DNA from 3 places in the Priestia sp. JV24 genome. Region 1 is predicted to be linked to each of the others. Evidence: riboswitches for the same ligand, from Rfam matches in the RefSeq annotation. Region 1 holds a riboswitch; each other region holds the start of a gene.
The links. A riboswitch is a leader RNA that binds a small molecule or an ion and turns the genes downstream of it on or off. The one in region 1 is predicted to bind S-adenosylmethionine.
Positions count from the first base shown of each region.

Region 2: another riboswitch for S-adenosylmethionine. It lies ahead of OK414_RS19880 (sulfite oxidase-like oxidoreductase); the one in region 1 lies ahead of OK414_RS05885 (hypothetical protein).
Region 3: another riboswitch for S-adenosylmethionine. It lies ahead of OK414_RS06935 (trans-sulfuration enzyme family protein); the one in region 1 lies ahead of OK414_RS05885 (hypothetical protein).

Region 1 covers NZ_JAPCIN010000012.1:35,228-45,954, reverse strand. The annotation lists gene OK414_RS05925 (sensor histidine kinase) at 1-623, shown strand, start outside; gene OK414_RS05920 (NCS2 family permease) at 843-2,144, shown strand; gene OK414_RS05915 (hypothetical protein) at 2,176-2,370, opposite strand; gene OK414_RS05910 (MFS transporter) at 2,545-3,714, shown strand; gene OK414_RS05905 (GNAT family N-acetyltransferase) at 4,012-4,458, opposite strand; gene OK414_RS05900 (CotG/ExsB N-terminal domain-containing protein) at 4,572-4,943, shown strand; gene OK414_RS05895 (VOC family protein) at 5,091-5,888, shown strand; gene OK414_RS05890 (M20/M25/M40 family metallo-hydrolase) at 5,907-7,520, opposite strand; gene OK414_RS05885 (hypothetical protein) at 7,990-8,232, opposite strand; SAM riboswitch class I at 8,301-8,402, opposite strand; gene OK414_RS05880 (amidohydrolase) at 8,465-9,619, opposite strand; gene OK414_RS05875 (GNAT family N-acetyltransferase) at 9,667-10,173, opposite strand; gene OK414_RS05870 (hypothetical protein) at 10,372-10,566, opposite strand.
Region 2 covers NZ_JAPCIN010000022.1:134,361-145,087, reverse strand. The annotation lists gene OK414_RS19935 (Bax inhibitor-1 family protein) at 1-14, shown strand, start outside; gene OK414_RS19930 (hypothetical protein) at 55-297, opposite strand; gene OK414_RS19925 (hypothetical protein) at 449-1,132, shown strand; gene OK414_RS19920 (hypothetical protein) at 1,238-1,399, opposite strand; gene OK414_RS19915 (CitMHS family transporter) at 1,467-2,783, opposite strand; gene OK414_RS19910 (LysR family transcriptional regulator) at 3,080-3,940, opposite strand; gene OK414_RS19905 (2-methylaconitate cis-trans isomerase PrpF family protein) at 4,125-5,252, shown strand; gene OK414_RS19900 (cyclase family protein) at 5,347-6,012, shown strand; gene OK414_RS19895 (GNAT family N-acetyltransferase) at 6,009-6,851, shown strand; gene OK414_RS19890 (YjgB family protein) at 6,879-7,463, opposite strand; gene OK414_RS19885 (hypothetical protein) at 7,867-8,235, shown strand; SAM riboswitch class I at 8,380-8,486, shown strand; gene OK414_RS19880 (sulfite oxidase-like oxidoreductase) at 8,562-9,224, shown strand; gene OK414_RS19875 (molybdenum cofactor biosynthesis protein B) at 9,258-9,770, opposite strand; gene moaC (cyclic pyranopterin monophosphate synthase MoaC) at 9,783-10,271, opposite strand; gene glp (gephyrin-like molybdotransferase Glp) at 10,386-10,727, shown strand, end outside.
Region 3 covers NZ_JAPCIN010000012.1:236,670-247,396, forward strand. The annotation lists gene OK414_RS06880 (DUF2515 domain-containing protein) at 66-1,061, shown strand; gene OK414_RS29960 (hypothetical protein) at 1,073-1,174, opposite strand; gene OK414_RS06885 (hypothetical protein) at 1,402-1,656, shown strand; gene OK414_RS06890 (YppE family protein) at 1,702-2,052, shown strand; gene OK414_RS06895 (hypothetical protein) at 2,328-2,498, opposite strand; gene OK414_RS06900 (YppF family protein) at 2,624-2,818, opposite strand; gene OK414_RS06905 (YppG family protein) at 3,048-3,461, shown strand; gene OK414_RS06910 (hypothetical protein) at 3,493-3,639, opposite strand; gene OK414_RS06915 (CotG/ExsB N-terminal domain-containing protein) at 3,783-4,250, opposite strand; gene OK414_RS06920 (CotH kinase family protein) at 4,422-5,507, shown strand; gene OK414_RS06925 (spore coat protein) at 5,737-6,825, shown strand; gene OK414_RS06930 (hypothetical protein) at 6,895-7,557, shown strand; SAM riboswitch class I at 7,724-7,841, shown strand; gene OK414_RS06935 (trans-sulfuration enzyme family protein) at 7,913-9,058, shown strand; gene OK414_RS06940 (trans-sulfuration enzyme family protein) at 9,042-10,223, shown strand; gene OK414_RS06945 (hypothetical protein) at 10,357-10,647, shown strand; gene OK414_RS06950 (hypothetical protein) at 10,548-10,727, opposite strand, start outside.

The DNA of each region.
Region 1 (10,727 bases):
AAAAAAACAATGAGCTTTTTCAAGCGTTAAGGGCTGAAAGACATGATTTTATTAAACATGTCAGCGCCGTATCCTATCTTCTAGAAACAAATCAAAGACAGCAGGCACAAGAGTACATTCAAGATTACGTTGAAGCTTTGAATGATACCCATTCATATATTCAAGGTGAACATTCGCACGTTGCTTCTGTTGTACATCAAAGCAAGAATCAAGCACATACGTGGGGAATACATATGAATGTTCAATTAGATTCACCGTTATCACAGCTGCCTTTAAAGCACCTTGACCAAATGAATCTCATTATGAATTTACTGCATAATGCTTTAGAAGCCGCTCATTCTTCTGAGAAAAAAGAGATAACCGTTTCGAGTATGATCCGAAGTGGCATTTACATTTTAGAAGTCAGCAATTCTACTGCTCCTTTATCACGAGAGCGTCAAGATCACTTGTTTACTTCTTTTCATGTTACAGAAAAGAAAGAACGCCACGAAGGCCTTGGCACGTGGATCATTTCTGAACTTGTTTCCAACTACCACGGACGCTTGGAATATACGTATAACGATTTAACTCTTTCCATTAAAATAAAATTTCCAATAGTCGTTTCCTCAAAACAAGCAACATAGCCGCCGCAGCCCAAGCGGCTTTTTTTCGTATGAGCCTCTTCTATACGCACACACTATAAAAAGCACCGAAAAAAAGAAATATTTCACACTTGTTTTAGCTCTTTTATCGTCACTTTTTTAGTTTTTGATTTTTTATATGCAAATCTATTGCATTTCAAGTAAAAAACGAATATTATATATCATGTTGCTTTTAATGTTCGTTATTTTTGGAGGTTACTTATGTTTAAGTTAAAAGAATATAACACGGATGCTAAAACGGAGATTTTAGCTGGTATTACAACGTTTTTAACCATGATTTATATCGTCATTGTGAACCCAGTTATTTTGTCCAGCGCCGGCGTTCCTTTTGATCAAGTATTTACAGCTACTATTATTTCAGCAGTCGTAGCTACGCTATGGATGGCTCTTGCAGCTAACTATCCAATCGCTATTGCTCCCGGTATGGGAATGAATGCATACTTTGCTGCTTTAGTTGTTGGTTCAAATGGAAGTATCGACTATGCTACTGCTTTTTCAGCTGTATTCGTAGCGGGCATTATCTTTATCATCCTATCGTTAACATCGTTTCGTGAAAAATTAATTGAAGCTATTCCAAACAATTTAAAGCACGCGATTAGTGCTGGTATCGGTTTATTTATTGCTTTTATCGGGCTTCGTTCAGCCGGTATTATTGTTGCAAATAAGTCAAATTTAATTGGACTTGGTGATTTGCAGTCTGAAAAAGTAGTTTTAACACTGATTGGACTTGCGATTACAATCATTTTATATACGCTAAATGTAAACGGCGCTTTATTCTTCGGTATGATTATTACGGGGTTAATTGCTTTCTTTAGAGGACAGCTTTCATTTGATAAAGGCTTGTTTGCTTCTCCTCACCTTCCAGACGGCTTAATGATTTCAAATCCTTTTGCTGCTTTTGGAGATGTTATTCATCATGATCTGTACACAGTTGTTTTTTCTTTCTTACTTGTTACAATTTTTGATACAACAGGTACAATGGTAGGAGTAGCTCAACAGGCCGGTCTTATGAAAGGTAATAAGATGCCTCGCGTACGTCAAGCATTGCTCGCTGACTCATTTGGTACAACGATTGGAGCTTTATTTGGTACAAGCCCAACAACGGCTTACGTTGAATCTTCATCTGGTGTAGCAGCAGGCGGACGTACAGGTCTAACGGGTGTGACGGTAGCCATTTTATTTATTGTGGCAGCGTTCTTTAGTCCGGTTGTAAGCTCGGTTTCTGGCGTAGCAGCTATTACTTCACCTGCATTAATTATTGTCGGAAGCTTGATGATGGGCGCTGTAGCTAAAATTAATTGGAATGACTTTGATGAAGCGTTCCCTGCCTTTTTAGTTGTTCTAGCGATGCCCCTTACATCAAGTATTGCAACAGGAATTGCGCTTGGCTTCATTTCTTATCCGTTAATGAAGCTGGTAAAAGGAAAAGGCAAACAAGTCCATCCGCTTGTGTATGTCTTTGCTGTTTTATTCCTCTATCAGCTCATCTTTTTACCGCATTAAAAAAGCTTGGAGATTCGTCTCCAAGCTTTTTTTATTGAAAGTGATTGTTATTTTCTTTTGTTTGATAAAGATAATTTTCCACATAGATTTGTTCTGCATCAGAAGCATTCTTTATTCCTTCTTCTGGATCTAATTCGATACTTCTCTTCTTAGCTATATAATCCACTAGCGCCCCAAACCCTAAAAGACCGCCTATGATCCCAGCAAATACAATCCATATTGGCAATCACTTCACGTCCCTTTTCTTTTAATTGTATCATCCTCAGCACAACAGGTAAATATTAACATAGTTATCCATTTGTAAATAAAACGCTTTTTACCAAATATACGTAAAAAACTTCTTTGTATTTGGTATACTAAACTCACGGCATGTTCTACAGAGAAAGGGGCTTAATTGCATATGAACAAACAGCTTGGAACGTTAATGTTTGTTATTTTTATGGTATTTGTCGGCTTTGGAGTGATCATCCCCATCGTACCTGAAGTTATTCGTGCCACGGGTGCAAGCACGGTCAATTTAGGAATACTAATGGCTAGCTATTCGATCGCATCTTTTATTACCGCACCTTTTTGGGGGAAGCTTTCCGATATAAAAGGCCGGCGTCCCATCTTACTTTGGGGCTTACTCGGCTTTAGCGCAAGCTTTTTTCTTTTTTCGGTGGCAGAAAACTCTCTGACTTTAATGTATACGTCGCGCATCATCGGAGGTTTGTTTGCAGGAGCTGTTATTCCTTGTGCTTTTGCATATGCTTCTGATAGTACAGATGAAGAAAACCGAACGAAAGCAATGGGACTGTTAGGAATGTCGATTGGCTTAGGCTTTATTTTTGGACCGGCATTAGGCGGCGTCCTTTCATCTTTCGGCTTGTTTGTTCCCTTCGTTATCTCTGGTATCTTGTCACTGATTATGACAGCGTTCTCATTCTTTACGTTAAAAGAATCTTTACGAAAAGAATCTGCTGATAAAGTACAGACATCGAGATGGCATGACTTCACGTCAGATTTTCAAGGAGCTATGAAGTATTTATATGTTCTTTCATTTTTAGCGACTTTTACGCTCGCTGGTTTAGAAGCTACTTTTCAATTTTTTCAAATAGCGAAAATTAATGCTACTCCTACGACAATCGGATGGATGTTTATGGCGAGCGGTTTAACTCAAGCGCTGATTCAAGGCGGTGTGCTGCAGCGATTTAAAAAAGGAAATGAAAAAAAGCTGATGGCCATTGGCTTATTAGTTTCAGCAATAGGATTTACGTCTATTTTGTTATCTTCTAGTGCCGTTAATGCTACCTTATTTTTGTGCATATTTACAGCAGGAAATGCCCTTATTCGTCCTTGTGTCCTCTCATTAATTACAATGAGAACCAAAGTAGGATATGGCTCTGCTTCGGGGCTGACCGCCTCAATGGATAGCTTAGGGCGTATTTTTGGCCCTCTGCTTGGTGCATTTGCCTTTAAACTCAATATGACGCTGCCTTTTATTATCGGAGCTGTTGTCACTTTAGCTGCTTTACTGCTGATTCAGCGTCATACAGCTCTAGATTATTCTGAGCAAACACTCTCATCGTAGAGGCCGGGACAACATTATTTTAGTCGAAAGAAGATCCGAACGGTGAATCGAGATTCTTGATGGAGAATCAACGCGTTCGGATTTTTTTATTGTTATGAGTATTCTAGCTGTGTTGATTGGAAAGCAAGACGGAGACTACTGAGGAATAGCGGAAGAGATGAGACCCCGCAGGAGCGCAAGCGACGAGAAGGCTCAGCGGCCGCCCGCGGAAAGCGAAGTCTTGCATGGAAATCAACAGTCGATTCCTACTAGCTCATGTAGCTCATTTGTTGGCCTTTAGATTAATTTAGCGATGTCTTAATCTCTTTTCATCGTTACTAACACAAGGTTATCAGCAGCTGCAGTGTGTTTTATAATTGAAAACTGATGTGCTTTGTACAGCTTAATCGCAGGTGTATTTTTTTCGGCTGTAGACACTATACATTCACATTCAGAATATCTTTGAAGTACATGTGTTAAAAGACAGCTTCCGATTCCTTTTCGAAAGTAACGAGGACGCACAACGAGGCGGCAAATCGTTAATCGCTCATTTTCTTTTTCAAACGACAGCACTCCTGCTAGCTTACCTTCAATCATTTCTCCGATAAACACTTCCTTGCTTTTCATAATATCTTCTTTGCTTTCTGTAAGCTGAGGAATATCTGAAAAACCAATGAGCCTTGCTTCTTCTTGATAAGCTTCTACTTGCACAGCTACTATTTGAAGAGCGATATCCACTCTTTGATGTTCGAGGATTTGAAGCATGAAAACCACTCCATTTCTTTCACAAATTTAGACAAATTCCATGTTTTCACTATATCCAAACGCCTTCCTTGTACATATTGTATTATGTACCGAATTAGCCAGGAGGTGTTTATATGCATATCACTGCTGAAAGAATTAGAGAAGCAACAGAAGCGATTGCTTCTACTGAGCTTGAAACGTTTATGTACCAAGAGCCAACTGCTCTTCACAGACGCTCTCGTCGTCGTTCTACTCGCCGTTCTACTCGCCGCACTACTCGCCGCACTACTCGTCGCACTACTCGTCGCACTACTCGCCGCACTACTCGCCGTTCTACTCGTCGTACTACTCGCCGTTCTACTCGTCGTTCTACTCGTCGTTCTACTCGCCGTTCTACTCGCCGTTCTAGCCGTCGCCGCTGTCGCTGCGGTTCACCTTGCTGCTCATATCCATGGTTTAATAAATCATTTGGCTGCTGCTTTAAAGGGCATGGCTGTGGTCGCTAAATAAATCTAAAGCAAGTCGAGTTTAAAACATACGCGGCTTGCTTTTTTTAAGATTTTTATTTTACATAATCATTCGTTTTACTCTTCTTGAAAAGGAAAACAACGTATAATAATGGGAAAGAATCTCTCTTAAAAGGAGGCCTATCCATGCACTTATCTTTTGATCATCTTGTTCATTTTTCACCTGATCCTATTAAAGCTCAGAAAGAACTAAACGAATACGGAATAAATGTCATTAAAGGCGGCATCCATGAAAAATGGGGCACTTTTAACACGTTGGCTTATTTTAACCTCAGCTATATTGAATGGCTTGGGCTTAGAGATATCGCGTTAGCTCAAAACGTTACAGATAATGACCTTATTCAGCAGCTTGTTAACGAACATACACCGCTTGGTCATTTTGGCCGATTTGCACTTCGTACAGATGATATGGATTTGCTAATAAAAGAGCTGGAAAGCAAGAACGTCACTGTAAAAGGTCCTGTAGCGGGTTCTCGCCAAACCAATGATGGAGAAAGACTTCAATGGAAAATGTGTTTTATTGAAGCTGACCACGATTCCCTGCCTCTTCCTTTTTTTATTGAATGGGGTGAACCAGAAGAAAAACGCAAGCCAAAGCTAGCGGATCTTTCTTCCCACCAAGCTGGTCAGCTGCAGCTAAAAAATATTTACTGTGCTGTACATAACCTCGAAGAATCCATCAGCAAGTGGACGAAACTGCTGGACGTTCAGTCTGGCGAAAGCTACAAAGACTCTTTACTTGATGCACGTTGTCAAAAACTATATGTCAATGGAGGAAACCTTATTTTTTGCAGCGGAACACAAGGTGTTGTCCATGATACATTAAAAAAAGTTGGAGAACGTCCATTTTTGGTTGAATTGGATCACGCTCTAACACCGCAACAAATTACCGTACAAGGAGCTTCTTTTAAATTCAACAAATAAATATCCGCGGACGGATGTTTATTTGTGTGCTTCTTTTATAGCTTGATAAATGAAATGAGGCAAAATTTCAAAGGAATACTGAACGTCTAATCTTTCGGTCCATTGATGCGCATCTCTTCCTAGCGGTCCAATGTTCAGCACCGGCATCTTCAGCTCCTCTAGCTCTTCTAGCGGGATATGATACCCTTTATTCCATAGGGGCATATTGGCTACTAACGTGTTAAATGTATGAAGCGGATGCTGCAGGCTGGCATAGCTTAAATCCGAAATTCCGCCAAAATAACTTTGTTCAACTAGCTCCAATTGGAATTGCTCTTTGGCAGTTGCCTGTACGTTTGACAAAATCTCTTGTACAAATGGATCATCATGTGAACAAACGGCCGGATAAAAAGGCGGCGTAAAAAATAAGACCATCATCGGAGCTGCTTCTTTACATAAACCAGCTAAAGAGTTTACTAATTTAATGGTTTTATTTCTGTCATCCTCCTCTTGTGCCAAAAGTGCTGCTTCCATTTCGTGCACATATTTTTCGCCGTGCTGTTTGACTGCATGAGTATAAAGTTCTTCATACGTCCATACGTTCACATCACGAGATGAACCCTCCATTCCCTCAGCGTACTGCCTAGCGGCTTTATTATAATGTTTTTTTACATTCAAAGCCGCTTTGTCAGCCGATTTCAACAGCAGATCTGTTACTTCTTTAAGAGAGCGATTTAACATAAATAAATTAAATAATACAACGGCAGAGTGCGGAACTTGAACTGAATACTCTTCTTTTAAATCTTTTTGTATCAGCACCGTAGGAGGTGGACTCGTTTCATCTCTTACTTTTTCGCAAAAATCAACGTTTAATTCTATTTCTTTTGTTAAATAAGAAGCTAGTAAATTAGCATTTAAACCAGCTAGCGGTTCCCCTACATGAGTTTCTTTTCCATAACACAAAAAGCTTGGCATGATTTTTCCAATCGATCCTGAGTACACATAGTTCGTTTGATCTCCAGGATAGCGGCTGAACACCGGTTCTGCATTTAGCATGAGAGAAAAATCCAGCTGATGTTTGCGGGCAAGTTCTAAAAGAACAGGCACTGCTTTTCTCATCCCAAGCGAATTTACTTCTTCATCCGGCACTGACAGCAGCAGGATGTTTCCGTCAAACTCCCCGTTGCATGCTCGTTCAACCATACTGATATGCAGGGCAATGCCTGCTTTCATGTCCATCGTTCCTCGGCCAAAAAGCCAGTCTCCTTTTATCATATCTTTTTGTACGTGCGCCGGAACTTGTTCCATATGGTTATAAAAAGTACTCGTTAATGTATCAGCGTGAAAAGCATCCTTTTTCCACTGTCCATAATCTTGTACATCCACTACATCGTAATGACTTACTAGTACAACTGTTTTATTCGTAATTTTCCCTTGAACAAAAGCTGTGACAATCGATCGCCCGTCTCCTGTTGAATGAAGCTCGACTTGCTCGTTTTTTTGAAAGTAAGGCAGCTTCAATAAATACGACGCTATCGATTCAGCCATTTCCACTTCTGCCATCGTTCCTGTCACGCTAGGTATAGAAACCAATTCGCTTACAAGTTTTTTTAACTGTGCTTTTGTTTGATACAAAGATGTTTTGTTCGACATACCCTTCATCTCTTTCCTTTTTCTAAATTTTCTATCAAACAAAACCATTCGTCAATCCCTTTGACAGAGACCCTTTCATTCTATCCCTATGTATCATAGTATGGCGCTGCCTTTACGCACATGATAAAAAAAGAGTGCGCGGCTAGGGATAGCACCGCACACTCTTTTTTTACTTTTGGTCATCTTCTAAAAAGTCTAGGATACGATCAATAAGCTGTTCGCTTCCTGCATCGTTTCCGTGTTCAAGAGACATTTCCATTTCAATGCTCCTTTCATAAAATATTCTTGTTTTATAACATACCACAATTCATTTCGAATGTAACCTTTAATTTGTGTAAAAATTTCGACAATTTATGATTAATTTTAAAATCTATTGAGTATTGATTATACCCACCAGATTCTTTGCTTGTCAAAAACCATGCTTTCTATTTAAAAACACTTAAAAAATAGAGGCGCGAGCAGACTTCTTCTATAAAAGACAGCCTACTCGCTCAAGCTTGGAACAGCATGATGAATAAATTTCTAGTTCATTTGCTTTTTGTATATCTTTAATATCTATGCCTACAGCATATGTACGAACATGGTTTTCGACCACAATTTCATAAAATGTTTCTAACTCACGATAAGCTACTTGATAATGCTTTCCTAATAATTTCACTGCTTCCTTTAATGCTTTCTCTCCTGTATGTGCTGCAACTGCTGTATGACTCATAAAACCCTCTCCTTTTAGAAAAATAAAAAAAACTCATTTTGCTTTGATGCAAAATGAGTTTTTCACCCGTTTTATCACCCAAAGCACATGCTTTGCTGGTAGGAGCACCTTACATTCGTAGGTTGCTGTGGAGTCAAAGAGCCAGATCTCTCGTCCACTCGTGATAACTTTTTAATTTAAAATTTATTTTATCAAACAATTCCATCCCCGTAAATAGAAAAATAAAAATATTTTAATTTTTTCGGTAATGGAATGAATTCAAAAAATGAAAGCTTAGATTAGCAAAATAAGAAGCTGCTACAAGCAATGCCTCTTCATTTAATGAAAAAGAAGGATGGTGCCATTCATATTCTCCAGCTGTACCCATCCATACAAAAAATCCTGGTACATGCTGCTGATATACGGCAAAGTCTTCTCCTCCAGGCGATTGTTCAGCTTCTACGACTTGATAACTAAGATTCTCTGCAGCGTTAATAGCCAGTTTTTCCAGCGTATCATCATTGTTTACTACAGGAAGATATGGATACCATTTAACGTCTACTGAAGCCCCGAAAGCTGCTCCAATCCCTTCAGCAGTTCGTTTCATAAGACCCGGTATTTTTTCTCTCGCTTCTTCTTGAAAGGTACGCACCGTTCCTTCAAGCGTTACTTTGTCAGGAATGACGTTCCACGAGCTCCCTCCATGGATTTGAGTTATGCTGACAACAACATTTTGAAAGGGGCTGAGATTACGGCTGACAATGGTTTGTAAACTAGTAACAATTTGACCAGCAGCAGCAATCGGATCTACTGTTTTTTCAGGGATGCCCGCGTGACCTCCTACTCCTTTGATGTCAATTTCAAAACGATCAACGCTTGCCATTAAAGCTCCCGATTTGATGCCAATGGTTCCTACAGGAAGATCCGGTTTGTTATGCATCCCAAATATCGCTTCTACTCCTTCGAGCACACCTTTTTCAACTAGCATTTTTGCCCCTGAAGCCGTTTCTTCAGCCGGTTGAAAGATAAACCGTACCGTACCGCAAAGCTCCTGCTGACGCTCTTTAAGAAGAGTGGCTGCTCCGATTATAGAAGCTGTATGAAAATCATGGCCGCATGCGTGCATAACTCCGTTTACTTCAGATGCAAATGGCAGATTGGTTTTTTCTTCAATTGGCAGCGCATCAATATCAGCTCGAATTGCGATAGTAGGTCCCGGCTTTCCTCCCACAATTTCCGCTACTGCTCCTACGTCTAATTGGAATGCATCAGCTATAGAAATATCATAGTGCTTTAACCACTTTTTAATACGTTTAGTTGTTTCATATTCTTTCATTGAAAGCTCTGGAAACCGGTGCAGCTCACGGCGTATGTCTATTAGCGTATTTAGTAGTAATTGATCTGTCATATTTATCACTCTTTCACATTTCTTAATTTGGAGAACTTCTCTATCTTTTATGACAAAGAGTGTACCTTATTAAATTTTTTATAAAGAAATACGGTCGTATAACCTTCTGCAAGGTGCTTTTCTTTAGCTTGAACATATCCTTTTCGTTCATACATCTCAACTAACCAAGGATGTTCTTTTGCTGTTCCTAAAGACACACCTGGTGATTTAAACATATTTTTTATTATCTCTTCCTCTACTAGATGCAGCAGCTTAGATCCAATGCCTTTCCTGGCAAACGACGGGTCTACTGCAAACCACCAAAGATGCGGAACAGCAAACGGACCTGGATGTTCTCCCCAAGGCATTCGTATAGACACAGTTGCAGCGATTCTTTTCTCTTCTTCATATACATAGCAAAGGTTTTGAGAAATATTTTTCTTAACGAGGGCAAGATCAGCAGTAGCTGCTAAGAAAGGAATGCCTATCTCTCGAATAGGCTTATATGCTTGTAGAGTTAAGTTCAATAAGTTATCTGCGTCGTCATTTGTTGCCAAACGGAATTCATTTTTCATCCCTTCGTCTCCTTATGTATAAATATTTTATTTAACTTATAAGTTTACTAAGAATTAAAAAAGACAGACTGCCGCCTTGCGTACTCACTATACAACTGCTTTTATAACGTGTCAATTTTCATTATCTCTTTCTATGAAAGCTATCATAAAAACCAATACTTACAGTTTATTATACTGAACAAATATCAATAAATCCCCTTACGAAACCCCTTTCATTACTTTCGTTAAATTTTCAACCGCCATTATAGAGCGACGTATGATAAAATAGAACACGGTAGTTGTAAGAAAAGCAAACAGAAATGTAATCACTAGCATAATCGAGGCTGCTTGCTCTTGTTTCATAATAAGATAATAATTTGTCACTTCAATTACAGTAAGTGTTATGACCATCATATATAGCATTTCACATGTAAACTTTGAAACGCTTTTTTTATTTTTCATTCCCTATACCATCTAAAGACATAGAATGTCTAATCTATATTAGTAGTATCGGCATATTTTTATATGTTTTTGTAAAAACTAAAGAAGAATTGAAGCAATTATTATTGGCGCTT
Region 2 (10,727 bases), on a different contig from region 1:
GAAGCGATGATTAATAAGAAAAACCTGTTCTCACAACAGGTTTTTTTCTTTTATTTATTCTCCGCCATCCCCATCTCCATCCTCGCTAACGTCATCCTCTGTTTTTTCATAGTTTGGTCCGGTAGCGTAAGGTTCTTTAAAAAACTTTTCAAGCCACATGGAACTTGTAGCGCCCGCGCCGTTTTTAGCGTGAATAAATTCCCTGATTGTATATATTTCAACAACTTGCTTTCGATATTTCCGAAATAAAAATGCGCTGGCAACAACGCCAATGCTGATGATTATATACATATTCATGAAATCCTCCTTATAAAAGGGTTAGTGTTATGTATGCCAGATAAGAAAAGGATACGCGAACCTAAAAGAAGTTCGTTTAGTGGTGCGAGCCTTTGAAAAAATGGTAGTATAGAGCAGGTACATAGAGAACGTAAATTTTTTGAAAGGATGCATGTTAGTGGTGAATTTTAAAGAGTTTTTTACTATTTCTTCGTATGAAGTAATGGAGCATATGAGTCGAAAAGAAAACGGAAAGAATATAGATGAATATGAAGTGATGTTGTATAACGAAAACGTCAGTCAAACAGAAAATGTGATGATTAAGTTTAAAAAGGTGAGCGATGAAATAGCAGTGGAAAAGGTCCAAACGCTCTCTTACTTTGATCAACAGAGTCCCAAACATCCCTGTAAGGTTTGCGGCAGTGAAGTGATGGTAAAAGAGAACAATAGCGAAGAACCAGAAGTTTACGTACATGATTGTTCATTTAACGGTGAGGAAATAGAGGATTGCTTAAGGGAACTAGTACAAAATGAACTTTTACAGGATAGATTTACTCAAGAAGAATTCGACCGGAACTATGGAGTTAACTACCGTGATGACGCTAACCAGCAATATAGCTTTTACGATGCCCAGCAAAGAGATACTTTTTACACCATCTTTAACGATAGTGTTTATCACACCTCTTACGCAGGACCACAAGAGCTCCGCTGCAAGTTTTGCGGGATGGATGAAGAGCTGCTCGTTGTAGACGGAGCTTTCTATCAAAAATGCGCTGTGCTAACTCCACATACAAATCAAATTATTGATATGATTGAAGCAAGGAAACAAAACGAACCAGACGTAACAAAACGTTGAGGAGAGAAAAGGGACCGAAATCTCAGAAGAACATAAAAAAGAAGCTTCCTTTTGAGCGAAAGGAAGCTTATCAAGTTTGTACCTATAGGGTTGAGTGGTGAATAATTAAATAGCTACCGGAATAACTGATGAATCATTAAAATAAACAACTTCTGAAAGAATGGTGCAGCCTTTCAGGTTTTTGAGCTGAGAAAGGGCTTCTTCTTTGCTATCAAACTCGTACATTCTCATTTCACCTTTTCTTACATAACACGTAATTACATACATTTTAGAAGTACCTCCACCTATCATTTATCAATTTATTAATAAAGAGCCATAACGGCTTTTATTCCTATTAAAATAGCGTAAGTGCCCCTGTGACAATAGCAAGGACAATTAGAACAAGAGATGTTAAAATGGCCCATTTAAATGCAAAGCGCTGATGTTCACCAAGATCAACACCTACCATACCTACAAGTAAGAAAGTAGACGCGACGAGTGGACTTAACATATGAACAGGTTGTCCGAGCACTGAAGCTCGCGCAATTTCCATCGGATCAATTCCGTAAGAAGCAGCTGTTTCAGCGAATATTGGTAAAACACCGAAGTAATAAGCGTCGTTACTCATCACGAATGTAAACGGCATGCTTGTTAAAGCAACGATTGTCGGTAAAAACGAACCGAGTGAATCAGGAACTAAATGAATTAACAGGCTTGCCATTTCGTCAACCATTTTAGTGCCGGATAGTATTCCTGTAAAAATACCGGCTGCAAAAACAAGGGCTGCAACAGTTAGTGCGTTGCCTGCATGAGCCATTAAACGTTCTTTTTGATCCTCAAGTTTTGGATAGTTAATCATAAGAGCAAGCGCAAAACCAATCATAAATAAAACAGAAACAGACCAAATGCCAGAAACCAATACGACCATGAGTGCAATGGTTAAAGCTAAGTTAATCCAGATTTTTTTAGGCTGTGTAATATCTTCTTGAGAAGTTAAAGATGCGTCTTCAGCAAACGCAAGCGAGCTTTTTAATTCAAACTGCTCGATGTCAATAGCACCAAGTCGTCTGCGCTCTTTTTTTCCAAGAATATAGCCTGTAAAGACAACCCACAAAGCTCCGCCAATTAACGTTGGAAGAAGTGGAATAAAGAACTCAGATGCATCGAGGTGAAGGGCGACAATCGCACGAGTAGCCGGGCCTCCCCAAGGCGTCATGCTGCTCATAATACTAAGAGAAAGCATCGCAACTGTCGTTAACACTAACGGACTCATATTCAGGCGTTTATAAAGTGGAAGAAGAGCAGAAACCGTAATCATATAAGTGGTTGTACCGTCTCCGTCTAGTGCAACTAAAAGCGATAGAAGAGCCGTTCCGATGACGATTTTAAGCGGATCGCCTTTTACGATTTTTAACAGCTGCTTAATTAATGGATCAAACAGTCCGGCATCAATCATAACCCCGAAATATAAGATGGCGAACAGCAGCATCGCAGCTGACGGAGCTACTTGTTTTAACCCTTCTAGCATCATGTCTCCGACGCCTTTGCCAAAACCTCCAATCACCGCAAAAAGAAGTGGAATGACCATTAAAGCTACGATAGGAGACATCCTTTTTGACATAATGAGATACGTAAAGACAATAATCATTGTAAAACCTAGTATTGCTAGCATTCAAACAACCTCCTTTATTTTCCCTCTTTTCTCTGAAAGCGTTTTCTTTTAGAGTAAAAAAACGTGACTAACATTTCTCATCCCCATGTATGAGTCGTAGTTTGATTATTAAGAATTTTTAAAGCCGCTCTTTACTCCCGCTGATGTTTCTTGTTTTCATGTTAGTACATTTTTAAAAATAAAGGAAATATAGGTTTTTTTAGAAAGTTCATAAAAAATTTTTATAATGGTAGTCTAGAAAAAAGCTTGGTCTAAAAGAGAGATTTTTCCAAGACGCAAACTTTTTAGCTTTGGCTTTATTTTTCACTTAGCTTTAAAAAGTCAATAAACGCTTTCACGACCGCTAGATTCAAATAAGAAGGATCATACATGAGCCACGTGTTTCGAAGCAAAGGTGATTCATCTCGGTATGAAAGTCCGTATGTATATAAGTTGTCGCTGGAGTGGAGGCAAATTTCAGGTAAAATCGCAAAGCCCAAATCATTTTTAACCATTTCTTTGGCTGTTTCTTGCCGGTCAACTTCCATTGCCACAAACGGAGGCTCTGAAAACTTGTCATGCCACCAGTCTTGAATGAGATCTTTTAGCGACGTATCGGTTTTATAGTTAATATAAGGCAGGTTCGGCAAGTCATCGATCGCAATTTCTTTTTTTGAAATTAAGCAAAGCCGCTCTTTTGTCAGCAGTGATTTTTCTCCGTTCCACGGGTAATTGCCTCGTAAAATACCAACATGAACACGCGAAGAGTCTAATAGATTCATAACTTGCGTACTCCAGCCTGTATTCACACTGAACTGCACGTTTGGATAGTGAAGAGAGAACTGCTTTAAAATTTTAGGAAGCTTATGCTGTGCAAAGTTACTCGATACCCCTAAGCGAAGCGTTCCCGTAACGGTTTCGCTCATATTACGCATGCTGTCTTTTGTTTCCTGCAGCTGCTTCCACATATTTTCCGCATAGCGAACAAGATGCTCACCTTCAGATGTAAACTCAATTCCTTTTTTCGTTTTGAAGAAAAGCGACACGCCAAATTCTTCTTCAAGATTTTTAAGGCGGTAGCTTAAAGAAGGCTGCGATACGTAGAGCCTTTCAGCCGTTCGCGTAATGTTCTTTTCTTCGTGAAGCGTTTTAATTAATATCCAATCTTTTTGATCCATCCCGATTCCCCCTTGTATTTAGATTATAAAAAAAATTTTAAAAAGACAATAAATTTTATGTATTTTACTTATGACCACCTCTATTATACGATAAATGGCAAATGAACCGGTTCTAAATAGTAAAAAAATAAAATGGTTTGATGAACGCCTCGGCGTTTGTTAGTAGGGGAGAAAGGTGATTAATATGACGCGCATTCCTGTAACGGTTATGAGAGGTGGAACGAGTAAAGGGGTTTTTATCAATCATGAAGAAATGCCTGTGAACAAATCCGATTGGGAACCGTTTTTGCTAGATATAATGGGAAGTCCGGACCAACGTCAAATTGATGGACTAGGCGGAGCTAATTCGCTGACAAGTAAAATCGCGATTATAAAAAAATCAGATTTAGAGAAAGCTGACGTAGATTACACGTTTGCGCAGGTCAGCATCAGCGAATCTCTCGTTGATTTTAAAGGAAACTGCGGCAATATCTCTTCAGCGGTCGGACCTTATGCAATCGAACAAGGACTTGTACAAGCTGTGGAACCGGTGACTAAAGTGCGGATCTATAATACAAATACCAAAAAAGTAATCGTAGCGGAAGTAGAAGTAGAAAACGGGAAAGTGAAAACAGAAGGATCCTGTATGATTCCTGGAGTGCCAGGCACGGGTTCACCCATTTATCTTTCGTTTGAAAACGGAGAAGGAGCCGTTACCGGAAAACTGCTTCCAACCGGGAACACTATCGATCTTCTGCAAACATCCATCGGGACGATAAAAGCATCAATTGTTGATGTAGGAAATCCGCTTGTATTTGTTAAAGCAGCGGATATTGGCCTAAAGGGAGCAGAACTTCCGCATGAATACACGGACAAACAGCTGAAGCTATTTGAAGAAATTCGCTCCATTGCAGCGGAAAAAGCGGGGCTTGCACCTCAAGACAAAGCAACTAAACTATCACCAGCGGTTCCAAAAATGACGATTATTTCTCCTCCTATGGACCATCGCGACGGGACTGGCAGAGAAAAAGCTGCTTCTCAAATGGACGTATTAATCCGCATGATGTCGATGCAAAAACCGCATCAAACGCTTGCGATTACAGGAGCAATTTGTACAACGGCGGCTATCTATACAAAAGGCACGCTTCCGTCAGAAATGGTTCAATTAAAAGGCGATACCGTTCGACTTGCTCATCCAATGGGAATTATGGAAACCAGCGTGGATTTAAAGAAGGGACAGGTTAACGGAATCAAAGTAGTGCGTACAGCCCGTCTTATTTTTGAAGGATTTGTTTATACAAAGCATACGTATGATGTATGTTTATCAAGTTAATAATGTTCTCTAAAAAAAGCTCTTTCTAGGAAACTAGGAAGAGCTTTTTTATGTTAGACTATTTTTACTGAATATTGAAAAAGTGGGTGAAGGTATGAAAAAAAGAACGTATATTGATCTAAGCCACATCATTGAAGACGGAGTTATCACACATAAAGGCTTGCCGGCACCGATCATTTGTGACTATTTAAGCCGAGAAGAGTCTAGAAAGCTGTATGAACCAGGCACTGAATTTCAAATCGGTAAAATTGAAATGGTCACGAATACCGGTACGTATATTGACGTGCCGTTTCACAGATACAAAGACGGAGCGGATTTAGCTCAAACGGCTATTGATAAAACAGCCGGGTTAGAAGGAATAGTCGTTTCAGTTGACCCGACTTTAAAAGCGATTGATGAATCTCATTTTCAACATGTAGATGTAAAAGGCAAAGCGGTATTAATTCATACGGGATGGGATCACTACTGGAATACAGCCGATTATTTAGAAAATCATCCATACTTAACAGAAAGCGCGGCAGCTTATTTAGTGTCTCAACAGCCCGCTCTTGTTGGAATTGATTCGATGAATATTGATGATACAAAAGGAAAAGCAAGACCAGCTCATACGCTGCTGTTAGGAGCGGACATTGTGATTGCTGAACACTTATGTCGCTTAGATCAACTAACCGAGTCCTTTTTATTTTACGCCGTGCCTCCTAAAATAAAAGGAGCCGGAACGTTTCCGGTAAGAGCATTTGCGGAGGTAGAAAGAAAATGATCCAATTACATAGATACAGCGAAGTACAGGAATTTAAAAACCAAGTAGAGCCGCTTTTATCAAAGAATGAAGTTCTTCATAACTTAGCGCTTGGCATTTTACACAGCTTACATGAAAACAGCAAACCAAATTTTATGGGTGTTATTTTAAAAGACAGCCGTGCTGCGCTTGTGTTGCTGCAAACCCATCCTCGGCAAGTCATACTGTCTCAAATACAGCAGCTAACGGAGGGTGAACTAAGCGAAGCGGCAGAGCTATTACAAGAAATCGACATACCGGGCTTAGTTGGAGAAAGGCAAACGGTTGTATATCTTTCTCAAAAACTAGCGGCGCTAAAAAATCAAGAAGCTTCTTTAAAAATGGATCAGCGTATTTACCGGTTAGACAAAGTAAAAAAAGCTGCGGAAGCTGAAGGAATGCTGGTAAAAGCAAAGTTGGAGCATCTTCCGCTCGTGACAGAATGGATTTGGGAGTTTATGGACGTCATTGGAGACCCTGTATCAAAAGAACAAGCTGTCAAAACAGGAGAAGCTTTTATTAAAGCAGAACGGCTATTTTTATGGGAAGTGAACGGTGAGTATGTCTCGATTGTCAATGCTACGCGTCCAACGGCCCATAACATTACGATTAATTTTGTATACACGCCTCAAAAAGAACGTAAAAAAGGCTATGCCTCAAGCTGTGTATCCACGCTTTCTCAGCTTATGCTAGACAGAGGTTTTCAAACGACAAGTCTATACACAGATATGACAAATCCTACGTCTAACAAGATTTACATGGAAATTCGCTATGAACACGTAGCCGATTCCGCATTAGTTTTACTTCATGAAAAAAAGTAGCAGGCTGTCTGCTACTTTTTCTATTACTTAAGGTTTTTTAACTAAATTAACGTGATTTAACGTTTTGCTATCATCAAAAATGAATTCAAGATCATAGGCGCCGGCATGATAGGTGTACTTCGTTTGAGTAGTACCATCACCTTTTACTTTGCCTGTAAAGTTCGGCTGACCTAATTCTTTCTTTAAGTTAGCTTGCGTGATGGAGCCTAGATTTGTTTGACGCTCTACATTTGTACCAAAATAGCGGATTTCGTTAATGACGTTATTTTGATCATAGCCAAATGCGTATCCAGGGTGACCCATTTCCGCATGATAGTAGTCAAAGTTGTTTGATGAACCTTCAGGCGGGGGACCGAACTGATCGCGAACGTCTTGACGCAGTGTTTTGCCAATTTTGAAGTCTACCGTTAAGCGTGGCACCTCACCTTTTACTGCGGCGTTGTAAATTTCATTAATGTTTTTTACAGCTGTTTGACTTTGACTGTTTGTTTCTTGAGATGTAGCTGCATGTGCTGGTGTATCAAGCTGAGCGACAGGAGCAAATCCAAACGCAGCAATTCCTGTAATCGTTGCAGCCGCCGCTGCTTTTGATATTCGTTGTTTCATTTTCATGATTTTTTCCTCCTATATATAACGATTTAGCAACCTCAGTCTACCTAAAAGAACAGGTAGGCCAGAATAGTCAAGGAGTCTTAGTTTAGTTGGTAACTGATATATATAATGTAACACGTCTTTTAGAATGTAAACGTCAGTTAAAGTGAAAAGCAAAAAACGATTCATTTATCATAGGCGAAAAGATTGGTTTCTGTTCCTTTATTAGGTAAAAAAACGTAATATAGAGAGGGTTCTAATGTTTTATAAAAAACTAGATAATAATTGTAAGTATGATACAAAAAATCAAGTATTTGTTAAATGTATATATTGCTGCTGTGTATCTAGGACTTGGCGTAAAAACAAGTTTAGGGAAATCTGTTGTATTAAATAGAAGAAAAAGAATGGTAAAGGAGAGAAAGTAGTGTCAAAACGATTTGTGCTCACCGTAGCGGCTGGAGGATGTATCATAATCTTCGGCGCGCTGCTGCTCTTAAATTGGGAAAGAGTGTTTGGAGATTATCGTCCCGTTCAAACAGCAACAGCTGTATTCAAGTTAGAAGTGGGAAGTCAAGGTGTAGCAAGGACTACAGATTCAGACGATGCTCTTCATTATATGGTGAAAAAAGGACATTTAGATGAATATATTCAACTGATGAATGAAAAGGGATACGTGTTAAAAGAAAAAGATATTGATCATAATCGACTTGTTTTTAACGATGGACAAGAGGATGAGCAAATTTACTACAAGCGCTTTGCCAGGAAGTATACGATGATTGATGGAGAAGGGTAAAGGATTTACATGGTATTTTAGTAGACTAAAACCTTATAACCCTATCTGTTTTTAAAGTTTTTTGGCGGAAAAGAAAAATAATATTGACAATTATGACAAAAAGCTTAATACTGACTTTATTACATAAAACAAATACAATTTGTTTCCTTATCAAGAGAGGTGGAGGGACTGGCCCTGTGAAACCCGGCAACCGCTGTCTATGACAGAATGGTGCCAAATCCTTAAGAGTGTATCGCTCTTAGAGATAAGGAAGAAGCTGAAACAAAGCTCTTCCTTATTTATTTAAGGAAGGGCTTTTTATGTACAAAAAATAATGAGGTGATAATTTGAACAAAGCAGACCGTATTAAACGAATGAAAACACCGGAAATTGATCCAAAGTATGAAGGACGAGTGCCTCCGGGTCAGGTAGTAACGGAGCGCTTTCCGATTTTACATGAAGGCGACGTGCCGGAGTATAACTTAGAGGAGTGGACGCTTCGAGTGTTTGGATTAGTAAACAAAGAAGTGACGCTTTCGTATCAAGATATATTGGACATGCCGCAAATAACGGTGAAATGTGATATTCACTGCGTAACGAGATGGACAAGGCTTGATAATGAATTTACGGGCGTGCTGTTTACAGACTTTTTAAAAGCAGTTGGCGTGGAGTTAAAAAGTAAATACATCATGCTGCATGGAGATAATGACTATACGTCAAACATTGAAGTAAAAGATTTACTGAGAGACGATATTCTTCTCGCTCATTCCTTTAACGGAGAGCCGCTTACAGCTAAGCACGGATATCCGCTGCGATTGGTTGTTCCGCATTTGTACTTTTGGAAAAGTGTTAAATGGCTTCGAGGCTTTGAAGCTATTGATGAAAATCATCCTGGCTTTTGGGAGCAAAACGGCTTTCATCTTAGAGGAGATCCGTTTAAAGAAGAGCGTTTTTCTGGAGAAGATTTAGGTATTCCAGAAGATGAGTGGGTACATAAAGACTATGATTAATGAAAATGCCTATGCGTGTGCATAGGCATTTTGTCAGCGCTGGCGGTTTAATTCCCACACAACATGGCGAAGTTCAGGCAAAATCAGCTTGGTCATCGCTAGACGAACCGCACCGCTTGATCCTGGTGTAGAAAAAACGGCTTTTTCGTTAATCGTCCCGGCAATTGCCCGGCTCATAATCGCAGCGCTGCCAATATCTTCGGTGTAGCTCAGCATGCGAAACAGCTCGCCAAACCCAACGATTTCTTTATGAATCAGCGCTTGAACGGCTTCAATGGTGACGTCTCGTTTTGTGATGCCCGTCCCGCCGTTTGTGAGAACAACGTCAATGTTCTCATCACTGCAGCCAGCAAGTATGGCTTGTTGAATCGACGTTTGGTCGTCTTTTACAATTTCATAGGAAGCGATCTGCATGTCGTGTTCTTTCAGAAGCTGGATTATTAGCGCGCCGCTTTTATCGGTTTCTTTCGTACGTGTGTCTGATACCGTAATGACTTTGCAGCGAACGGGCTGAGTTGCTTTAGATTTATGTTCGTGTACGCTCATTATGTACCTCCTTTATGATTCCATACGTTTATAGTCACCGTTTTTGCCGCCAGATTTTTCAAGCAGATACGTTTCGCCGATAATCATGCCTTTATCAATGGCTTTGCACATATCATAAACGGTTAGAGCGCAGGCAGAAGCAGCGGTTAAAGCTTCCATTTCAACGCCCGTTGAGCCTTCCGTTTTAACCGTTGCTTCTATTAATAAACGGTACTGATCATTGCTTGTATCCCAGTCAAATGAAAGGTTTACGCCTTTTAATAAAAGAGGATGACACATCGGAATAATGTCAGACGTGCGTTTTGCTGCCATGATTCCCGCTACTTGTGCGACAGCAAGGACGTCGCCTTTTCCAATTTTATGTTCTACAATGGCTTCGTGAATTTCTTTGTTAACAAGTATGCTTGAACGAGCTGTTGCGACGCGGCGCGTAATAGATTTTTCGCTAATATCGACCATGTTGGCACGGCCTTGATCATTAAAATGTGTAAAAGAAGACATCGGTGTTTTCATCCTTTTTCAGTAAATTTTGTTGTATGATAGAAATAGTGAGATATGCTATGATTTTACACCATAGTGCAAAAAGTGAACAGACATAAAGGAAGTGAAGAATGTATGTTAGAAAGCAGAACACCTATTTCAATTCCTGAAGCAATTGAAAAAGTCATGACATATAAAAGAAAAGGCAGCATCGAGCGCGTATCGATCACCGAAAGCTATGGACGCTATTTAGGAGAAGATATTATCGCCGACCAAAACGTTCCTCATTTTAATAAATCGCTTTATGACGGCTTTGCGGTTCGAGCGCAAGACTGCGTAGAAGTCTCAAGTGAACATTCTGTAGAGTTCGAAGTTGTAGGTGAAATCGGCGCTGGCTCTGTTTTTGAAGAAGAAGTAAAGCCGTTTCAAGCGGTGCGCATTATGACAGGAGCGCAAGTGCCTCATTCATGTGATGCG
Region 3 (10,727 bases), 200 kb from region 1:
CTCCTTTAGTGTAAATCTATTAAACAAACAAATTCTATTATACCAAATCCTACAAATAAAAATAGATGAAAGAAGATGAAGAGATGTCACTCAATAGTTCGGAACAAGCGCTGTTGACGGCGATTAAAAAAACCACAGACAAGCTGAATATTGATAATATATCAAGAACGCAGGCTTATGCAACTTTTTATCATAGATATCCTGAAGTAAAGTGGGCATTTCTCGCAAGTATGGTGTCACGAAACGCAGGATGGAATATGTGTGATTTGCAAGGGAAAAACATGAAAAAAGCGTTATCAAAGCAAACGCGCGATTTATTATTTTTGACGTATGAAAGAGCAAATTGGCTTATTTTTAAAGATGTCTTCCCGCAATTACTATTGTATGCTGTTTCGCGTAAAAAACATGTCTCTTACGTTCATTTACTTCCCTATTTAAATGTTTCATCTTTTATCGAAGAGCAGTGGAGACAATTTATGCAGAGACCTTGTGAACTGCAGCTTATTCATGCGTTAATTGTGAATGAGCAGCATGTTATTCAACAGCCCGTTATTGAACAGCCTTTTTATCAAGATAGAGTGTTTAAAACTACGCTGTTTTTTTTTCAAGATATATTCCACTTTAGTTCCGTCCTTTTTCCTACTACAAAAGGGGAGCTATACGGTTGTTCTGTTCATGATTTTACAAAAGTAAATAATCGGATTGATTTGGGAAAGAAATTAGCGGCTTTATTATTTCATGAAAAGTATTATCCCTTGTTTTATGAATTTTCTTTGAAAACAAAGCATACGGGTTCGAGATACGATTATGAGCAGTATTTTGTGAATGAAATCAGTTGCCGTACACCTGCTCTTCGAAAGGTGTATCCGGCTATTAGACATCATGAAAAGAAGAGAGAAGAGTGGTTTTTAACGAAAAAAGAGGAGCAAAAGCTTATGAAAAAGCCGTCTTTTCCAAAGAAAGTTCATTTTACAAAGTGGTATCTTCAAAAGCAACAGCAGCTGTATATATTAATGAAAGTAGCGCAAGTATTTAATGTAAATAAAAACGGTCACAAGTGACCGTTTTGTTCTTAAGTAGAAGGCTGGTTAGGACCGTTTAACTTTTTAGGATCACCGTAGGTTTTTGTTTCAGGCTTATTTTTAGGCTGTGATTTTTGCTGTTTGTTGGCCATATCTAGGCACCTCCTATCATGTTGTAATAAACGTTCAGCAGCGGAATGTATCTGCTTAGCTGAAATGTCTATACTAGTGTTTTCAATATGTTCACTTTCGATTCACCATAAACGAAAATGTCGAAAACATCTTTCTTTGACGAATAGAAACTAGTTTTGTCATGTGTGAAGGGACAATGAAGAAAAGAGAGAATACGTTATGCAAAGGAAAATTTGGAGGGATGGCGATGAAACAAAGTATGGTTAAAACAAGCGAAATGATGACTTTATTAGATAGCTTACTAGAGCAAGTAGATTTAGTGGATAAAACGATGTCTACATCTATAAATGAAGCATTTACACATTGTGAAGAAACATATATGGAACAAGTTCATCGCATTGACCAATCACTGCAAGAAATTGAAGTAGCTGTGTATGAAAGCATGCCTTCCGAAACAGAATGGAATAGAAGCCGAAGAGAAATGGTTCTTCATACAGTATAAAGACTGTTTATGTTACAATAGTCATCGTAGAGGTGACGAATAACGATGAATGAAGATGTGAAAAAAAGTACGGAGATCATGTTTCAATATAATGAAGTAGCTGTAGAACGATTAGCGTCTATTCAACAGGAAGAAAATTATGAAGTGAAATTTTTTGAAGAAGTAAAGCCTTATGGAGATATTTTCTTCAAAGAACTTGATGAATGGGCTAGTCTCGTAACGGAATGGCTGAAGAAAGAGCGACCAAAATATATTCATGTTAATCAAATAGAGACGTTAAAAGAAAATTTACAAAACGTTGTACTACAGTCGTTTTATCCCGAGACGCGAGAAAAGCGATTTAAAAAGATGTATCACTCAAATAAGTATGTGCTCGAGTCGATATTGAATAATTAATCCCGGCCTTCCGTTGAGACTTATAAGGTGGGGATTTTCTATGTATGAGATTGTGACAAAAGTATTTTACACGAAATGAAAAACGAACTATCGATCAAAACTTTTGATTCGTAGTTCGTTTTTTTTGATGAGAAGCATAGGTTTCATTTGTTTTGTTCCTTCTAGCAGTTGATTGGAGATCAACTGCGGTGTCATAAGCGGTTCAGCTCATGTATCCCATTTGTTCGTCTCAAGATTGGCTTCATTTTGTTATGTCCCAGCCTCTTTTTATCATATCAATCAAAGTCTTTTTGAGATTGGATAGAAACAGCTGGGTGATCTTGTGAAGCGACTGTATCGATATGATAATCAACTTTTTCAGTATGTTTAGAAGCAACGGTGTTATTTGTTTTAGTTGCTGCACTTTGGCCTTGCTTTTTATGATCAAAATGTTTTCCACGACTCATGAGATAGACCTCCTTTATTGAATACTACGTTAAAGCTTTTATAGTATAAACAAGTCAAAAAAGAAGTATGTGTCCACTTTATAGGAAACAAAGAAACCACCGATTTCTCGGTGGTAGTAAAAAAATTAATCATCTTGTGCACTAAAATCGGGCTTAGTAGCTCCAATTTGTTCGAGTTCACGTACAGCGGCTTTGTAATTCATAGGAGTTAAAAAACCTTTTAAATACTGCTGCTGAGCAAAATCGAGTAATTCATTACTTGACTGCGGCTCATACTGTTTCACCGCAATAAAAGCTTCTTGAAGTTCGTTCACATACATGTAAATTCCCTCCTAATCCCCATTTGTGCCACTACGTATCGTAGTATCACTTGTTCTTATCGTACCATATATTTAAATAATCTCGTTTTTTTGAAAAATTTAAACTTTCGACAGAAACCTACATATTTTTGAATGTGTTTTCCAAAAGTACAAGTAGACGAACGTCACCTCTTATTTCTGCATACATACTATATATTATGTAATATTAAAAAGGAGGTATTGATTTTGCATGTATACAAGTAAGCATTATCCGTATTATGAGCAACATCAACCAGAACGTTTTGATTTAAGTCAGGTACATCCATTTCCGCAGTATCATCAGCAGCCATGGACGGAAGCTTATATGCCGCAACATCCGTACGCTCAGCAACAAATGCCTTTTGGTCCTCAGCAAATTCCCTACATGAACGGAATGTACCAGCAGCCCATGTACAATAATGCAGGTGCGCCTTTTAATCCATACCCTAAAGCTCAGCAACAAAAGCCTCAGCCTTCTCAATTTCAGTCATTAATGTCTCAGTTTAAATCGAGTGATGGCAATTACGATATGAACAAGATGATGAATACTGCGGGGCAGATGATGGGAGCCATGAACCAATTAACATCCCTAGTTAAAGGGTTTTCCGGGATTTTCAAAGTATAAGGACTAGAAGGTGTTTTCTAGTCCCTGCTTATTATTTTTTCTTTTGATTTTTCAAATAGGTTTCTCCAAGAAGTGTAAATACTTCATTGTAAGTTAATCCAGACTGAGCATTTAAACGTTTGACTTCTTCGACATCTGTTGTTGATGAAGTTGAAATTTGATGCTTGCTTTTTTTCATAAAACCTCTCCTTCTCTATGTAAAATGAATAACATCCATCTTAGTATATTTCCAAATGTGCCCTACTATAAGTGGAAAAAAACGCCGAAGACACTCATGGTTCTTCGGCTTTTTTTTGCAATAAAGATGAGTGTTTAGAGAAATTAAGAGCGGCGTGAACGACGAGTAGAACGACGTGAACGACGAGTAGAACGACGTGAACGACGAGTAGAACGACGTGAACGACGAGTAGAACGACGTGAACGACGAGTAGAACGACGAGAACGGCGAGTAGAACGACGAGAGCGGCGAGTAGAACGACGAGAGCGGCGAGAAGAACGACGAGAGCGGCGAGAAGAACGACGAGAGCGGCGAGAAGAACGACGAGAGCGGCGAGAAGAACGACGAGAGCGGCGAGAAGAACGACGAGAGCGGCGAGTAGAACGACGAGAGCGGCGAGTAGAACGACGAGAAGAACGACGAGTAGAACGACGAGAGCGGCCAGTGCTACGAGAAGAGCGACGCGGCTTTGTTAGTGGACCGGCAGTTGGCTCTTGAAACATAAAAGATTTCAGTTCTGTACATTCCAGGGCTTCAGCAGCCTCTTTAATTTTTTCAGGTGTAATATGCAATACAAAAACCTCCTTGTCAATTGGACTAGGTCTTGCATTAATAGAATACGCACTGATGCTTGTCCTTGATATGAGTCAAAAGTGGAGTTTGCGCAAATAGTTGATGCGGTGGGGTATCATGGAGAATTTACCCTTCATATACTTTAATAATTGAAGAAAGGTGGTCGAATAATGAAGCAAAAAGAAATCCCTCAATACGCTCTGTTTGTGAATGTAAAAGATTTAAAGGAAATGCAAAGAGATATTTGGTCAGAAGAAGCGATTCAGGCAACGATGAAGTTTAACAAAAAACGCTACGATATTGATTTGCTGCTAAGAGGCTCCCACATTCGGAAGATGAAAAAAAAGTCATATTATATTGAATTTTATTCTCCAAAAATATTTCAGCGAGCCAAAGAAATACACCTAAACGCTGAATACAAAGATCCATCGCTTATGCGCAACAAATTGTCCCTCGATTTTTTCTCTTCTCTGGACGTTTTATCTCCGCATTCTCAGTTTGTCACCCTTAAGATTAATGGGAAAAATGAAGGAATATATCTTCAGCTCGAATCGGTAGACGAACTATTTTTGAAAAAAAGAAATTTAGCGGATGGATCCATATTTTATGCAGTGGACGGAGATGCGAATTTTTCTTTAATGAGCGATTTGGATAAAAGGCCGAAAACAACTTTGTTATCTGGATATGAAGATAAAGCAGTAAGAGAAGGGGATGAGGAAAAATTAGAAAAGTTTATATTTAATCTTAATACGTGGACAAATACGGAATTCGAACAGAATATTGAGAAGTACCTGAACGTCGACCGCTACTTATCTTGGTTAGTCGGTATTATTTGTATGCAGAATTACGACGGTTTTGTCCATAACTATGCTCTCTATCTAAATCATGAAAGCGGGCGCTTTGAACTGATCCCATGGGATTATGATGCAACTTGGGGAAGGGATGTAAATGGAAAAGTAATGGAAGGAGACTATGTCCGCGCACAAGGATTTAATACGCTTACAGCTCGCTTACTGGCCGTGAACAGCATTAAAAAGCGATATATTCAAAAAATGAACAATGTTCTAAATAATCAATTTACAATAGAATACATGAAACCAATCATTTATCAACTGCATGAGTATATTGCTCCTTATGTATTAAAAGATCCTTACGTAAAAGATAACTTGGAACAATTTTACAAAGAACCGGAATTTATGCTGTCTTTTATAAAAGAACGAACAGCGTATATTGAAAATAACCTTTTGACTCTTTAAAAAGAGATAGATTTATAGGCAATTTATAGGCAACAGTGGATTTTGTTAATAATAGGCAAATGCAGGAAATCAATAGCTGTACATGATACGTATATATACAGTATGAATGACCAATAAGGATAACTAATAAGGAGGAAAAACAATGAGTAACTATTACTATGGCCAAGAACAAGGGCAAAATCAAAATCCGCGCCAAAAATCAAGCCAAAAACGCAGCCGAAATATACAAATGCCTGATAAAGGCTATTCTTCTCACTTCAAACCCCTAAAAGGAAGAGTGGTGACCGTTTATCGTGGAGGACCTGAATCTAAAACAGGTTATTTAGTTGACGTGCAATCAGATTATTTAATCTTAGCAGTGGAAAGCAACAATAACAATAATAACAATAATGGTGAAAATAACAACCAAAACAACCAAAACAACCAAAATAACCAAAATAATAATCAACAAGAATATACACTTGTATATTATCACTTAGCCCATGTAAAAAGTATCACTGAAGATACTATGTCAAATTCGGCACAAACGTTTACTGGAATTAGCGCAGAATTAGAATTATATCGAGGAAAAACTTTTGCTACAACTTTATCATTGATGAAAACTAAATATGTGCAGGTTAACCAAGGTGGACCTGAGAAAAAAGCAGGTCAGCTTCTTGATGTCTTAGGTTCATTTGAATCTGCTTATATAGTATTACTCACAGAGGACGACGGTGTCATCTATATTAATACTGAACACGTTAAGAGTGTGAGTGAATATCAAAACAACAATGGAAATCAAACTAGTCAATCTGCAAATGAACTCTTAGTGAGCCAAGAACCAGAATATATGAAATCCAAAAGTTTTAACGATCTTTTTGCCCACCTTTCTCATAAATGGGTATCAATCAATAATGGAGGACCTGAAGCTGTAGAGGGCGTGTTAGTACAAAGCCGAAATGGTACATTTACACTTGTGCAGAATAATCAAGTATTACGCTTACAGCCAAGACACGTTAAAACCATTTGTGTAGGAGCAAAAGGGGCTTTTAAGCAAAACGATAACAATCAAAATAATGAAGAAACAGAAGAAAATGGAGAGACTGAAGCTGCGAAGTCTACAGAAGAACGCACAGGCGGACGTACGGGAAGTCGCACAGGCGGACGTACGGGAAGCCGCACAGGTGGACGTACAGGACGCCGCACGGGTGGACGCACAGACGATCGTTCTCGAGGACGCCGCACAGGTGATCGCTCGGGAGGACGCCGTACGGGTTCACGCTCTTCAGCACCGGCCGAGAAAGTTATTAAAACGAAAAATTATCGTTGGAAAGCATGATGAAATGGAACATAAAAGGTGCTTATAAAGCACCTTTTCTATCATATAGGAAAAAGGAGGAGAATGAGAATGAGTATGAATCATTATATCAATAAAATTGTAGAGTTAGATATTTCAGGTAAAACGACATTTGTTGGCAGACTTATTGATCTTGGATTAGATATTATGGTTTTGTATAATGGACATGATTATTTGTATATTCCTCTTTTACACATGCATCGTTTGCGGGAAGTATCAGAAGAAGACTATACGGTTTTACGTGAAATAGAAGAGAACTTAATAGAAGAAAGTCAGCGGATTTCTTATCGTAATATTTTACAGCAGGCAAAAGGGAAATTTATTGAAATTTATGTAACAGGAGGAAAATCATTGCATGGCTATATTACAAGCGTGCTGAATGATTATCTTGTGTTTTATTCTCCAGTGTATAAAAATGTCTTTGTTTCTCTGCATCATTTGAAATGGCTTACCCCTTACAGTAATGAGTTAACCCCTTATTCTTTAAGTGACAAAGAGCTCCCAGTAAGACCTGCCTCTGCACCTTTTGTCAGAAACTTTGAAGAGCAGCTTAAAAAATATGAAAATCAACTGGTTGTATTAGATTTAGGGGATCAATCAGAAAAAATTGGCGTACTTAAAGAAGTTTCTAATAATATTGTTGAACTAATTACGGCAAATGGAGAAAGTATGTATTGGAAGTTAGCTCACGTAAAATCTGTACACTTGCCTTAGAAAAAGAGACCTCGCTTTCGTCTCTTTTTTTATGTGCTTATCAGGACAAGTATATTGAATAAACAAATGAGACGATTTAAATTTTTTAGAAAATTATGTTGACAATACAGAAAATCTTTATTAAAGTTATTAACAACAAACGTTAATCACCAACAATTATATAGAACTCTTATCCAGAGTGGCGGAGGGACTGGCCCTGCGATGCCCGGCAACCATCAAATGAAACATTCATTTGAACGGTGCTAATTCCTGTGGAACATCAGTATTGTTCTAACAGATGAGAGAAATCGTGTATAAACGAACACTCTTCCATCTGTGAAGAGTGTTTTTTATTTTGAGTTAAGGAGAGAAATAGATGAAAATTGAAACATTATTAGTTCGTTCAGGAGTAGGCCGTGACCCTTCAACAGGTTCTATTACAACACCCATTTACCAAGCATCAACATTTGCTCATCCTGCTTTAGGGCAAAGTACAGGATTTGACTATGCACGTACGGCAAATCCTACTCGTGCAGCATTGGAAGAAGCAATTGCTGCTTTGGAAAAAGGAGAAGTAGGAGTAGCATTCGCTTCAGGAATGGCGGGGGTAATGGCAGTTTTAGCACTATTTAAAAACGGAGATCATTTAATTGTATCAGAGGATTTATACGGAGGAACGTACCGAGTACTAAATGAAATTTTTTCAGAGCAAGGAATTACTGTTTCATACGTCAACACAGCCCATCTCGAACAAGTAAAAGATGCGCTTCGTCCCAATACGAAAGCTTTATTTATTGAAACACCTACGAATCCAATGATGCACGTGACTGATTTGCCAGAAGCAATTGCGTTAGCTAAACAGCATGATTTGCTTACTATCGTTGACAATACCTTCATGTCCCCTTATTATCAGCGTCCTTTAGAGCTTGGAGCAGATATTGTGATACATAGTGCAAGCAAATACATTGGGGGTCATAATGATGTAGTTGCTGGTCTTGTAGTGGCTCGATGTAGTAGCTTAGGAGAGAAAATTCGTTTTTATCAAAATGCAGCTGGGGCAATCTTAGGTCCACAGGATAGCTGGCTGTTATTACGCGGTGTTAAAACGCTAGCGCTTCGTATGGAAAAGCATAATGAAAATGCACTGAAAATTGCAAATTGGCTTACTGCTCATGATCTCGTGGAAAAAGTGTATTACCCTGGTCTTGAAACACATCCAGGCTATGAAATCATGAAGAAACAAGCAACTGGATTTGGAGGCATGATTTCTTTTGCTGTCTCACACCCTGACATCGTTTCAGTACTTTTAGAAAATGTCAAAGTTATTACATTTGCAGAAAGCTTAGGGGGCGTGGAAAGTTTAATGACATTCCCAGCTCGTCAAACACATGCTGATATTCCGGAAGAAATTCGAAATCGTGTCGGAGTAACAAACTGTTTACTGCGATTATCAGTTGGAATTGAGCACGCAGATGATTTAATTAAAGATTTGAAGGAGGCATTTGATGCATACCAACAATAATAAATATAGATTTGGTACGAACTTAATTCATGCAAATACAGGAATTGACGGTCATTTTGGAGCGGTTAACGTACCTATTTATCAGGTATCTACATTTAACCAAGAAGATGAGACGAACAACGGCCGCTATGACTATTCTCGTTCAGGAAATCCAACTCGTGAGGCTTTAGAAAACAGCATTGCTCAGCTAGAAAATGGATACGCTGGTTTTGCTTTTTCATCAGGTATGGCTGCTATCTCATCGGTGTTATCTATTTTTGAATCAGGGGATGAAATTTTAGTTTCACATGATACGTACGGCGGGACATATCGTGTATTAACACGGTTATTTTCAAAGTTTGGTATCAAAACAACTTTTGTTGATACAACGAAGGTTGAGAAAGTAGAAGAAGCTATCACAAAAGATACGAAGGCTATTTATATCGAAAGCCCTTCAAATCCATTTTTACAGGTAACGGATATTAAAGCAGTAGCAAGTTTGGCGAAGGAGCGCAACCTCCTTACAATTGTGGATAACACGTTTTTAACACCTTATCTACAGCAGCCGATTGACCTTGGCGTAAATATTGTGATTCATAGTGCTACAAAATATATCAGCGGTCACAGTGACGTCATTGGCGGTCTAGTTGTGGTAAGCGATGAAAAGCTAGCAGAAGAAGTAAAGTTTGTACAAAATGCTTTTGGTGCTATCTTAGGACCGCAGGATTGTTTTTTACTGCTTCGAGGAATTAAGACATTAAAAGTTCGTTTAGATCAGCAGTTAAAAACAGCGCTGCAGTTTGCAAAGTGGCTTGAAGAACAATCTCTAGTGAGCCGTGTATACTACCCGGGTTTAAAAAGTCATCCAGACCACAAACTGATTTCAGAACAAGCAAATGGATATGGAGCTATGATTTCTTTCCAAGTACAGGATGAAAAAGTAGCGCGACATATTTTACAAGGAGTCAAATTGGCTTCAATTGGTGTTAGTCTAGGTGCAGTTGAATCCATTCTAACGCATCCTGCAACAATGTCTCATGCGAGTATCCCAAAAGAAGTGCGTGAAGAAAAAGGAATTACTGATTCACTTCTTCGCCTTTCAGTAGGGTTAGAGGAATTCGAGGATTTGAAGCAAGACTTTAACGCTGTTTTTCAAAGCTTAGAAGAAAAGGCGTTAATTAAATAAAGAAAAGAGACTGGGACAAAAGTATTCTAGTTAAAGTTAAACAAGAACTATTAATCAAAATTACTGATTAATAGTTCTTGTTTTTTGTTGTCACGGTGAACGTAGGTTTCATCTATTTCGTTGCTTCTAGCGGTTGATTGGAGGGCAAGGCGAAGACTCCTGCGGGAAAAGCGGAAGGGGTGAGACCCCGCAGGAGCACAAGCGACGAGGAGGCTCATCGGCCGCCCGCGGAAAGCGAAGTCTTGCACGGAAATCAACCGCGGTGTCACAAGCCGTTCAGCTCCTTTATCCCATTTGTTCGTCTTTACACTGGATTGATATCCGTTATATACAGCTATCTAAAAGGTTTGTGTATAGGGACGTAAGCGCAACTTTTTCATCAGAGGAAAGACTGCTGTTTAGAATTCTTTTTATGCCAAGATGATATTTTACATACGGTGTTTGCCGGACGCGTGGATGAGTCATTTCATCTTTTAAATCCTTCATAATGGCTTCGTGAAGCTG